DNA from 3 places in the Streptomyces sp. Edi4 genome. Region 2 is predicted to be linked to each of the others. Evidence: riboswitches for the same ligand, from Rfam matches in the RefSeq annotation. Region 2 holds a riboswitch; each other region holds the start of a gene.
What was found. A riboswitch is a leader RNA that binds a small molecule or an ion and turns the genes downstream of it on or off. The one in region 2 is predicted to bind cyclic di-AMP.
Positions count from the first base shown of each region.

Region 1 (3,561 bases), 3.0 Mb from region 2:
ACGACGGGCCGGTCGAGCTCGCGACCTGGCGGTTCGCCACCGAGGCGCTGACCCTCGGCGGCCAGGACATCGCACCCGGCGACCCGGTCCTGGTCGTCCTCGCCGCCGCCGACCGCGACCCGGAGCGCTTCGACGATCCCGACACGCTCGACCTCGGCCGGCGCGACAACCAGCACCTCGGATACGGCCACGGCATCCACTACTGCCTCGGCGCGCCGCTGGCCAGGCTGGAGGGACAGACCGCCCTGGCGACCCTGCTGCGGCGCCTGCCGGACCTGCGCCTGGCAGCGGAACCGGAGGAGTTGCGCTGGCGCGGCGGCCTCATCATGCGCGGACTGCGCACGCTGCCGGTCGCGTTCACCCCGCCGCGCTGAGGCGGCGTACCGGACACCTCGCACGGAGCGCGACTGACACGCCGTCAGGACTGTGACTTTTATGTGATCGTGAGTCCATCGACTTGTGACAGACGTTCGAGTACGGCTACGTTCACCGTTCATTCGGCTCAGCAGTCACACGGAAGGCCTTATCCATGCGCTCCGGGAATGGACGGCATCGTCGACCCCGCCAGGCACCCGCCCTCGTCGTAGCGGCGGGAGTGACCGGATCGGCCATCGCGCTTCCCCTGCTCGCCGCGACCGGCGCGCACGCCGCGGACGCCGGCACCTGGAACCAGGTCGCCTCCTGCGAGTCCGGCGGGCAGTGGAGCGCCGACTTCGGCAACGGTCTGTACGGCGGGCTCCAGTTCTCGCAGGCCACCTGGGAGGCGTACGGCGGCAACGAGTACGCCCAGCGCGCCGACCTCGCCAGCCGCGCCCAGCAGATAGCCGTCGCTGAGAAGGTGCTCGCGGCCAAGGGGCCCTCGGCGTTCGCGAACTGCGGCGCCGGCGCCGGCCTCACCAAGGGCGGCGGCTCGGCGGACGTCGATCCGGGCGTGCCCGACACCTCGGGCTCCACCGCGTCGCCCGCGCCGTCGGTTCCGGTCACCCCGGCGACCCCGGCCACCCCCGCCACCAAGACGCCCGAGGACGCCGCCACTCCGGGCGGCACGGCGGCCACCCCGGCCCCGGACGCCACCCGGCAGGACGGCCCGGCCAACTCACCGGCGCCCTCCGCCTCCACCCCGTCCAGCTCCGGCAAGCACCGGGGCACCCCCGCGCCGGAGGGCGGCGCCGGCGCCAAGCCCGGGTCCACCGCGCCCGGCGCCGAGGCCGGCCGGCCCGACCCCGCCGCCGGCGGCGGCACGGGCGCCCCGGCCGGCGAGGACCGCGACGCGGGGCAGCGCGCCTCGCGGGGTGACGGCGCCTCACGGGAGGGCGGCAACACCCCTGACGCGAGCGGCGCCTACACCGTCCGCCCCGGCGACAACCTCTCGGTCATCGCCGACGCGCACAAGGTCGAGGGCGGCTGGCCCGCGCTCTACCACGCCAACGAGCGGCTGATCGGCACCGACCCCAACCTCATCCTGCCTGGCCAGAGCCTGGACCTGAAGGGTGTGACCGCCGCTCCCGCGGCCCCCGCGACCCCGAGCGCGACCTCGTCGGCCACCGCGTCGGCGGCCCCGTCCGCCACCCCGAACTCGGCTCCGCAGCAGGGCTAGTTCGGGCTGTATGTCCGTTGTGTGCAAGTGAGACATGGGTCTCTTCGCCTCAACTGGCGTGTCCCGTCTGCCCGGTCCGTCCGCCCCGCCCCTCACCTGCGGAAACATCCCTTCTGTGGCCGCAAGTAAGGGGGTTTTCTCCCCGATGTGCCTCTTTGAACATTGGCGGGGCGTGTGTTTTCGTCGGACTCGCTCGTCACCGCGAGCCCCTTCGACCGAGAACGCCGAATCCTGCCGTCGGCCGATGGGAACAGTCGACGCTTATGCGCCGTAGGCAGGAGCGGGGGACCCAAGGTAGGCGCCGGTCCCGGCAGTTCACACGGACTGCCGACCGGCTTGGGGTGAAGACGGACGCACGACGTCCGGCCGGGCAGCTCACGCCCGAACCCGACAGCTCACCTCGCAGGCGTCGGTGAGGAGAACTCATGCTGCTTTCCGGCAAGGGCAAGCACCGCCGCCCGTCCAAGGCCGTCCGTGTCGCCACGCTCGCCGGTGTCGCCGGTGCCGCGGTCGCCGCTCCGCTGATGGCGGCCGGCAACGCCTCCGCCGCCTCCGTGCAGACCTGGGACGCCGTCGCCCAGTGCGAGTCCGGCGGCAACTGGTCCATCAACACCGGCAACGGCTACTACGGTGGCCTCCAGTTCTCGCAGTCCTCCTGGGCCGCCGCCGGCGGCACCAAGTACGCCTCGCGCGCCGACCTGGCCACCAAGGGCCAGCAGATAGCCGCCGCCGAGAAGCTGCTCTCCATCCAGGGCCCGGGCGCCTGGTCCTGCGCGGGCGCCGGCAACCTGAGCTCCGGTGGCGCCAAGGCCGATGTGGACACCTCCGGTTCGTCCTCTTCCTCTTCGAAGTCGGCCAAGCCCTCGAAGCCGAAGCAGCGCGTCCAGCCCCAGCAGAAGACGCAGCAGAAGTCGCAGCAGACCGAGCAGCGCACCGAGGCGGCGCCGAAGGCCAGCCGCAGCGAGCAGCGCACCGAGCCGGTCAAGCAGGGCGACGGCGAGTACACCGTCAAGTCCGGCGACACGCTCGGCAACATCGCGACCGTCAACCACACCCAGGGTGGCTGGCAGAAGCTGTTCGACCTGAACAAGGACATCGTCAAGGACGCGAACCTGATCTTCCCGGGCCAGAAGCTGCACCTCGGCTGAGCCGGCCGGCCCCCAAGGCAGGCCCCCTCCCCAAGGTCGGCCCGCCCCCAAGGCAGCCCCGGCCCGGCGCGCGTTCCCCCGTACGCGCCGGGCCGGGGTTTTCGCCGTTACCGGGCAGTAGTGTTGTGGGCCTTTGTCCGGGAATCAGGGTCATTGGGCCCTTTTTCGTCCCAGGACGCGGGCACTCGGCCGGCTGGACCCCCGGAGCCGGTTAGGCTCTTGTCGCAAGGCGAAGCGACCCCGCGGGTCCCTTGCACCGCCTGCGTCACATCTAGCGTCACATCCCAGAAGGAGATGCTCGTGCCGTCCATCGACGTCGTCGTAGCCCGGGAAATCCTGGACTCCCGAGGCAACCCCACGGTCGAGGTCGAGGTCGGCCTCGACGACGGCAGCACCGGCCGTGCTGCCGTCCCGTCCGGCGCCTCCACCGGTGCCTTCGAGGCCATCGAGCTTCGCGACGGCGACCCCAACCGCTACGGCGGCAAGGGTGTCGAGAAGGCCGTCCTCGCCGTCATCGAGCAGATCGGCCCGGAGCTCGTCGGCTACGACGCCACCGAGCAGCGCCTGATCGACCAGGCCATGTTCGACCTGGACGCCACGGACAACAAGGGCTCGCTCGGCGCCAACGCCATCCTCGGCGTCTCGCTCGCCGTCGCGCACGCCGCCTCCGAGGCCAGCGACCTGCCGCTCTTCCGCTACCTCGGCGGCCCGAACGCGCACCTGCTGCCCGTTCCGATGATGAACATCCTCAACGGTGGGTCGCACGCCGACTCCAACGTCGACATCCAGGAGTTCATGATCGCCCCGATCGGCGCG
Region 1 covers NZ_JBEJGY010000004.1:3,257,902-3,261,462, reverse strand. Annotated here, with positions in the region: gene ABR738_RS16845 (cytochrome P450 family protein) at 1-374, shown strand, start outside; gene ABR738_RS16840 (transglycosylase family protein) at 596-1,597, shown strand; cyclic di-AMP (ydaO/yuaA leader) riboswitch at 1,854-2,021, shown strand; gene ABR738_RS16835 (transglycosylase family protein) at 2,023-2,745, shown strand; gene eno (phosphopyruvate hydratase) at 3,040-3,561, shown strand, end outside.
Region 1: another riboswitch for cyclic di-AMP. It lies ahead of ABR738_RS16835 (transglycosylase family protein); the one in region 2 lies ahead of ABR738_RS30210 (M23 family metallopeptidase).

Region 2 (3,561 bases):
GGGCCTGGACGGCGTCGCCACGATCATGGCGCGCGCCCTGACCGAGGGCACCGACAAGCACTCGGCCGAGGAGTACGCCGCCGAGCTGGAGCGCTGCGGTGCCACGCTCGACGCGCACGCCGACCACCCCGGCGTCCGGGTCTCGCTCGAAGTGCCGCTCTCGCGGCTGCCGAAGGCGCTCTCGCTGCTCGCCGAGGCGCTGGCGGCCCCCGCGTTCGCCGACTCCGAGATCGAGCGCCTGGTGCGCAACCGGCTCGACGAGATCCCGCACGAGCAGGCCAACCCGGCCCGCCGCGCCGCCAAGCAGCTCTCCAAGGAGCTCTTTCCGGCCACCTCGCGCATCTCCCGGCCCCGCCAGGGCACCGAGGAGACCGTCGGGGCGATCGACGCGGCCGCCGTGCGCGCCTTCTACGAGGCGCACGTGCGTCCCGCGACGGCGACCGCCGTCATCGTCGGCGACCTGTCGGGCACCGACCTCGACGCGATCCTCGCCGACACCCTGGGCGCCTGGACCGGCGACACCGCCGAGCCGCGCCCCGTCCCGGCGATCACCGCCGACGACACCGGCCGCGTCGTCATCGTGGACCGCCCCGGCGCCGTCCAGACGCAGCTGCTCATCGGCCGCGTCGGCCCCGACCGCCACGATCGCGTCTGGGCGGCCCAGGTGCTCGGCACGTACTGCCTCGGCGGCACCCTGACGTCCCGTCTGGACCGGGTGCTGCGCGAGGAGAAGGGCTACACCTACGGTGTGCGCGCCTTCGGCCAGGTGCTGCGCTCGGGCCCCGACGGCGGCGCGGCGATGCTCGCCATCAGCGGCTCGGTGGACACCCCCAACACCGGTCCCGCGCTCGATGACCTGTGGAAGGTGCTGCGCAAGCTGGCCGCCGAGGGTCTGACGGACGCCGAGCGAGAGAGCGCCGTGCAGAACCTGGTGGGCGTCGCCCCGCTCAAGTACGAGACGGCGGCGGCGGTCGCGGCGACGCTGGCCGACCAGGTCGAGCAGTTCCTGCCGGACGACTACCAGGCCCAGTTGTACGCGCGGCTCGCCGAGACCGGCACCGTGGAGGCGACGGCGGCCGTCGTCAGCGCCTTCCCGGCCGACCGGCTCGTGACGGTGCTCGTGGGCGACGCGGCGCAGATCGAGGAGCCGGTCAGGGCGCTGAGCATCGGTGAAGTGAGCGTTGTCACGGGCTGATTGACGCCCCTTCGGCCCCCGGGATCCCCGGGGCCTCGGTGACAGGAAAGACCCCGGTGGCGCACGCGTCCCCGGGGTTTGCCCATATGTCCTGTTTGTTGGGGAGGTTGCCTCTCTGTCGTGTGGCGTGCGCAACAAAAAGCGACGTCTGTTTGGTAGGAGAAAGACCGGCCGTCTAGCGTCAGTCGCGCTGTCCGTCACCACCCGCCGCAGCCGCGGCACCGGACAGCGATCGCCGAGTCCCCGATGGCGCGAGCCAGGGGAGCCGGGGACCCACTCAGTCCCTGGGGTGAATCGGACGCCTCCGCCTGCGGGGGAGTCCGTAGGAGACCTTCCTGCTCCGAACCCGTCAGCTAACCCGGTAGGCGAGATGGAAGGAAAGGACACCGCCGCTCCATGGCGTTCACCCGTGCCACCGGGAAACACCGCGCGCCCAGCCGGATGACGCGCCGCAGCGCGAACATCGCGGGCATCGCCACCCTCGCCACCGCCGGAGTCGTGGGCACCCTCGCCTCCCCGGCCGTCGCCGCCCCCGACAACACCGTCACCGATACCGGTCTCACGCAGGCCATCGTCATCGGTGACAGCGTCGCCGACCAGCTCGGCGCCCAGGCCGACGCGCAGAAGCAGGCGGCCGCGAAGGCCCAGGCGAAGGCGGAGGCCGAGGCCGAGGCCCGGCGCAAGGCCGAACTGCGGGCCAAGGAAGCACGCGAGGCCAAGGAGCGCGCGGCGCGCGAGGCCGAGCGCAAGCGCCTCAACACCTTTGTCGCGCCGATATCCAACAGCTATGTGTCCACCGGCTACAAGACCGGCGGGTCGCTGTGGTCCTCCGGCAGCCACACCGGCATCGACTTCCACGCGGGCATCGGCACCCCGGTGCACGCGGTGGGCCTCGGCACCGTCGTGGAGGCCGGCCCCGGCGGCGCGTACGGCAACAACGTCGTGATCAAGATGCAGGACGGCACGTACACCCAGTACGGCCACCTCTCGGTCATCCAGGTCACCGTCGGCCAGTCGGTCGAGCCCGGCACCCAGATCGCCCTGTCGGGCAACACCGGCAACACCACGGGCCCGCACCTGCACTTCGAGGCCCGCACCGGGCCGCAGTACGGCTCGGACATCGACCCGGTCGCCTACCTGCGTGTCCACGGCGTGGACGTCTGAGCCGTCCCACCCGAAGGCACCCCGGCGCCCCCGCGCCCACCGAAGGCCCCCGCGACGCGCGCGGGGGCCTTCGCCGTTGGCCGGAAGGCGCCCCTGGGCTCCGACGCGTCACGGGGAATTAACACGGCCTGCGTACAGTCGCCCGACCAGCGCCGACGACCGCGTCGCGCCGTGTACCAGGCGGAGGTCGAGGCATGCGCGTTCCGGCGCGTTCGGTGTGCGCGGCCATCCGCGACGACATCGTGGCGGGCGTCCACGAGCCCGGCGGCCGGCTCGCCGAGGAAGCGCTCGCCCGCCGTTACGGGGTCTCGCGCGTCCCGGTCCGCGAGGCCCTGCGCACCCTGGAGTCCGAGGGGTTCGTGACCACCCGCAGATACGCCGGCGCCTGGGTGGCCGAGCCCACCGCCGCCGAGGGCGCCGACCTCCTCGAACTGCGCCTGCTGCTGGAGCCGTTGGCGGCGGCGCGGGCCGCCGCGCGCCGCGACGAGGCCCATCTCACCGTGCTGCGCGCCCTGGTGCGGCTGGGCAGGGAGCGGGCCGGGCGCGGTGGGGGCGAGGACTGCGGTGAGCTGTGGGGCTGGTTCCACGAGACGCTGGCCCAGGCCTGCGCGAGCCCGGCCCTGATCGCGCCGCTCACCCAGGTGCGGCGCAAGATCGCCTGGATGTACGTGGCCGATCCGTCCGAGCGCGGGGCCCAGGCGTGGGACGGCCTTGGCGCCGTCACCGACGCGGTGGCCCGGGGCGACGCCGAACGCGCCCGCTCGCTCATGGCTGAGCACACCGAGCGGTCCTCGCGTGCCCACCGGCCGCGCGGGCTCGGGGCGGCCGGGGTGGCCGCACCGAGCGGAACGCCGAGGAAGCGAGGGGCGCCGCGCGGGACCGAGATCGCGCGCGCCCGCACCTGACGACGAAGGACCGCCGGGCCCGTGTCGGGGCCCGGCGGTCCTTCGGTGTGAGGCCGGCCGGGTCAGACGGTCTCGGGCAGTTCCTCGAGGCCGTCGGCGACCAGCTTCGCCAGCCGGTCGAGCGCGGCGTCCGCGCCCTCGGCGTCGGAGGCCAGCACGATCTCCTCGCCGCCCTGCGCGCCCAGGCCGAGCACCGCGAGCATGGACGCGGCGTTGACCGGGTTGCCGTCGGCCTTGGCGATCGTCATGGGGACTCCGGCAGCCGTGGCGGCACGGACGAAGATGGACGCGGGGCGG
Region 2 covers NZ_JBEJGY010000004.1:6,218,774-6,222,334, forward strand. Annotated here, with positions in the region: gene ABR738_RS30205 (M16 family metallopeptidase) at 1-1,195, shown strand, start outside; cyclic di-AMP (ydaO/yuaA leader) riboswitch at 1,419-1,578, shown strand; gene ABR738_RS30210 (M23 family metallopeptidase) at 1,592-2,359, shown strand; gene ABR738_RS30215 (GntR family transcriptional regulator) at 2,554-3,264, shown strand; gene ABR738_RS30220 (HPr family phosphocarrier protein) at 3,327-3,561, opposite strand, start outside.

Region 3 (3,561 bases), 5.6 Mb from region 2:
GCGGGGTGACCACGACACCCTCCTCGTCGGCCACCACCACGTCACCGGCCGCCACCCGCACACCGCCGCAGCGCACCGGGGCATTCAGCGGCCTGACGGCCTTTTTGGTGCCGGGGACGGGAATGACGCCCCGGGCGAAGACGGGAAAGCCCAACTCGCGTACCTCGGCGAGGTCACGGATGACGCCGTCGGCCACGAAGGCGGCGACGCCCCGGCGTTGGGCGACCGCGCAGACGTTTCCGCCCGCCAGCGCGTAGTCCAGATCTCCCGATTCGACGACGACGACCGATCCCGGCTCGGCGCGGTGGATGGCCGCGTGCAGCATGAGATTGTCACCCGCAGGACACCGGACGGTGAATGCGGGACCGGCGACGCGCGGAATCGGGGACCACAGGGGACGCATTCCGATATCCATGACCTGGGCGCGCCCCAGAAGGTCGGCGAGAGTGGTCGTGGGAATCTTCTTGAATTCTTCGGCGGCGTTCATTGTTCTTCCTTGGCGGAGGCGCGAGTTGGAGGGGGAGTCACCTGGCGGACGGCCGGGGCCGGGGCCCGGACGGCGAATGCCGAAATGATCTCAGGCGATCTGATCCACCGCCACCATCCTTTTCCCGCCGGGGGATGCGGGCGGCACCTCCGGGCCGGCCGGCCGCCTCCGCAAGCCGCCGGGGGCTTCCTCTGCGAGGTCCGAGCAGGGGTCCGGGAGCCCAGAGCCGGGAAAGGACGACCGGGTCCACCGGATTCGCCACGCGTCAGCCGGCCGACGTAGAGGGCGACGGGTCCGAGTCGGCGACTCCTCGGTCGACTGCCCGCCCGAGGCAGACCACCCACTTCGGCCGCCCACAAGAGGCGCGGAAAGACCGTTCTGTCCCAAATGGAATGCTATGGCATTCCCTCCCTGCCCGAATATTGTCCCAATTGGGGCTATTGAGGGATCCTGGTCATTTTGCGGTACTCCCCGACCGGTTGCGCGTCGGGCGCGTGAATTGGGTCACTCACCCGACGGGCAGTCAGTGAAGTCCGCGAGGGCATTTCCGTTCGGGCGCAAGAGAGTTGAGTGCCGGGCGGCCATGATCCACATTCCCGCATTTTGGTGGATCAATATCGCGGGTCGGCATCCACGAATTCCGGCCTTGTTTCCGCTCGCCCTATTCGTTTAAGTTCACCGTCAATCCGGGTGGAACGCCGAATCCTGCCACCGTCCGGAAACCTCCCACACACGTATGGCAGGAGCGGGGGACCCAGGTAAGCCGCCGGTCCGGATTCCGGAACGGCTGGGGTGAAGCCGCGTGTGGCGCGGCCGGACATCTCCCGTCCGAACCCGACAGCTCACCTCGCAGGCGACGGAGAGGACATGACCATGCCTGCAAAGGGCAAGCACCGCCGGCCCAAGTCCAGCTCGTTCAGCCGGGGCCTCGCCGCCGCCGGTACGGGCGGCGCCGTACTCGCCATGCCGGTGATCGGCGCGACCGCGGCCGGCGCCGCGCCGGCCTCGGCGCACTCCGCCACCGTGGCCCAGGTCGCGGCGGCCGCCAAGCCCGCCACGGCGGTGAAGGCGTCGCCCACGAGCTACGCCGTCGTCGCGGGCGACTCGCTGGCGAGGATCGCGGACGCCCTCGGCGTGAGCGGCGGCTGGAAGCAGCTGTACCAGGACAATCAGGGCGTCATCGGCAGCAATCCGGCCATGATCCACCCCGGTCTCCGGCTCACCGTCAACGGTCCGGCGAAGGCGGCGGCCCCCGCCGCGCGGGACGCCTCGGCCGACCGGGCCGACCGCTCCGCGCGCCCGGCCACGCTCGCCACCGCGACCGCCTCCTCGTACACGAACAACCTCGACGGCTGGATCAAGCAGTCGCTCGACATCATGGGGCGCGCGGGCATCCCCGGCACCTACGACGGCATCTACCGCAACATCATGCGCGAGTCCTCGGGCAACCCCATGGCGATCAACAACTGGGACTCCAACGCCGTGGCCGGCACCCCGTCCAAGGGACTGCTTCAGGTCATCCAGCCCACGTTCACCGCGTTCCACGTGCCGGGCACGTCCACGGACCTCTACGACCCGGTCGCCAACATCACCGCGGCCTGCAACTACGCCGCCAAGACCTATGGGTCGATCGACAACGTCTTCGGCGCCTACTGAGCGAGGCGTTCCCAGGGCCGGGCACCCCTCGCGGGGGGAGGGCGCCCGGCCCGTCCCGTGGCCGCCCGGCCGGGGCCCGCACCGCGCCGGTGACGCGCGGGTGAGGGCGGCGCAAATTTTGTTCACTCCCAGGGCTGAACAAATCGAAGGCTGCACGTTTCTGCATACGTGCCTGTTCCTAGGGTGGTAGTGCGTCACCCCGGGACCACGGTGACTGCCCGACGATCACGTACCCCGCAGGGGCGGGGATCCCTACTGGACCGGGAGCTGCCATGGGAACCACCGCTCGGCCGTCAGCCCCGGACCCCGTACCCCTTCCCCCGGGTCTGCTGCCGGGCCGCTGCCGCACCGCCCGCACCCATCTGGTGCGGGGCGTCACGGTGGTCGAGGTGTACGGCACCGTCGACCTGGCGTCCGCGCCCGACGTGGGGCGGCATCTCGACGCGGCCACCCATCCGGCGGGCGCCCGGGTGGTCGTGGACCTGCGCCCCGTGGACTTCTTCGACTGCGCCCTCCTCACCCTGCTGTGCCGCGCACACCGCAGGACCCGCGAGCGCGACGGGGGCCTCGGCCTGGTGTGCGTACGGCCGTGGCATCTGCGCGTCCTCACGGCGGGCGGTCTCGACAGGCTGATCCGGCCGGCCGCCACGGTCGAGGAGGCGGCACTCAGCGCCCTCGCCGGCCCGCCCGGCACCGCCAACAAGCGCCACGCGGGCGGCAGTTGACGTACCGTACGGAACCGGCCACACCCTGGGGTGCGCGACGGGCCGGGCGTGCGCGGCGGTCCGAGGGTGAACGCTCATCCGTGAGGGGGCGGCGTGGAGACTGCCCCATCGACTGCCCTTCCGTACCTTCACCGGCGCATCCCGCGCTGATATGTACGTAACGCCGGACATCACGTCCCACCCACCAAAGGGGTTCACGTGCACGCGCAGGACAGCCAGCAGGGCCGATCCGTCACGCCCGGCGGTCGCGCGCCGAGGGCCGCCGAGCGCGCCGAGGCGGCGCCCGCCGGACGCGGCGGCGGCATCGGCGGGGCGTTCTCCGCGCAGCAGGTGCTCGCCCTTCAGCGGTCCGCGGGGAACGCGGCGGTGGCCGGACTGCTCGGCAGCGCGCCGGTGCAGCGCTCCTCCGTGCACGAGGTGCTGCGCGGCCCCGGCCGGCCGCTCGACTCGGACGTACGCGCCGACATGGAGAGCAGGCTCGGCGCCGACTTCGGGGACGTCCGGGTGCACAACGACGTCACGGCGCAGCGCTCGGCCGCCGAGATCGGCGCCCGCGCCTACACCTCGGGAAGCCATGTCGTGGTCGGCAGGGGCGGGGCGGACCGCCACACCCTCGCGCATGAGCTCACCCACGTCATCCAGCAGCGTCAAGGGCCCGTCGCCGGCACGGACACGGGGGAGGGCCTGAGCGTG
Region 3 covers NZ_JBEJGY010000004.1:605,844-609,404, reverse strand. Annotated here, with positions in the region: gene ABR738_RS04680 (RraA family protein) at 1-487, opposite strand, end outside; cyclic di-AMP (ydaO/yuaA leader) riboswitch at 1,174-1,358, shown strand; gene ABR738_RS04675 (transglycosylase SLT domain-containing protein) at 1,361-2,143, shown strand; gene ABR738_RS04670 (STAS domain-containing protein) at 2,416-2,868, shown strand; gene ABR738_RS37705 (eCIS core domain-containing protein) at 3,067-3,561, shown strand, end outside.
Region 3: another riboswitch for cyclic di-AMP. It lies ahead of ABR738_RS04675 (transglycosylase SLT domain-containing protein); the one in region 2 lies ahead of ABR738_RS30210 (M23 family metallopeptidase).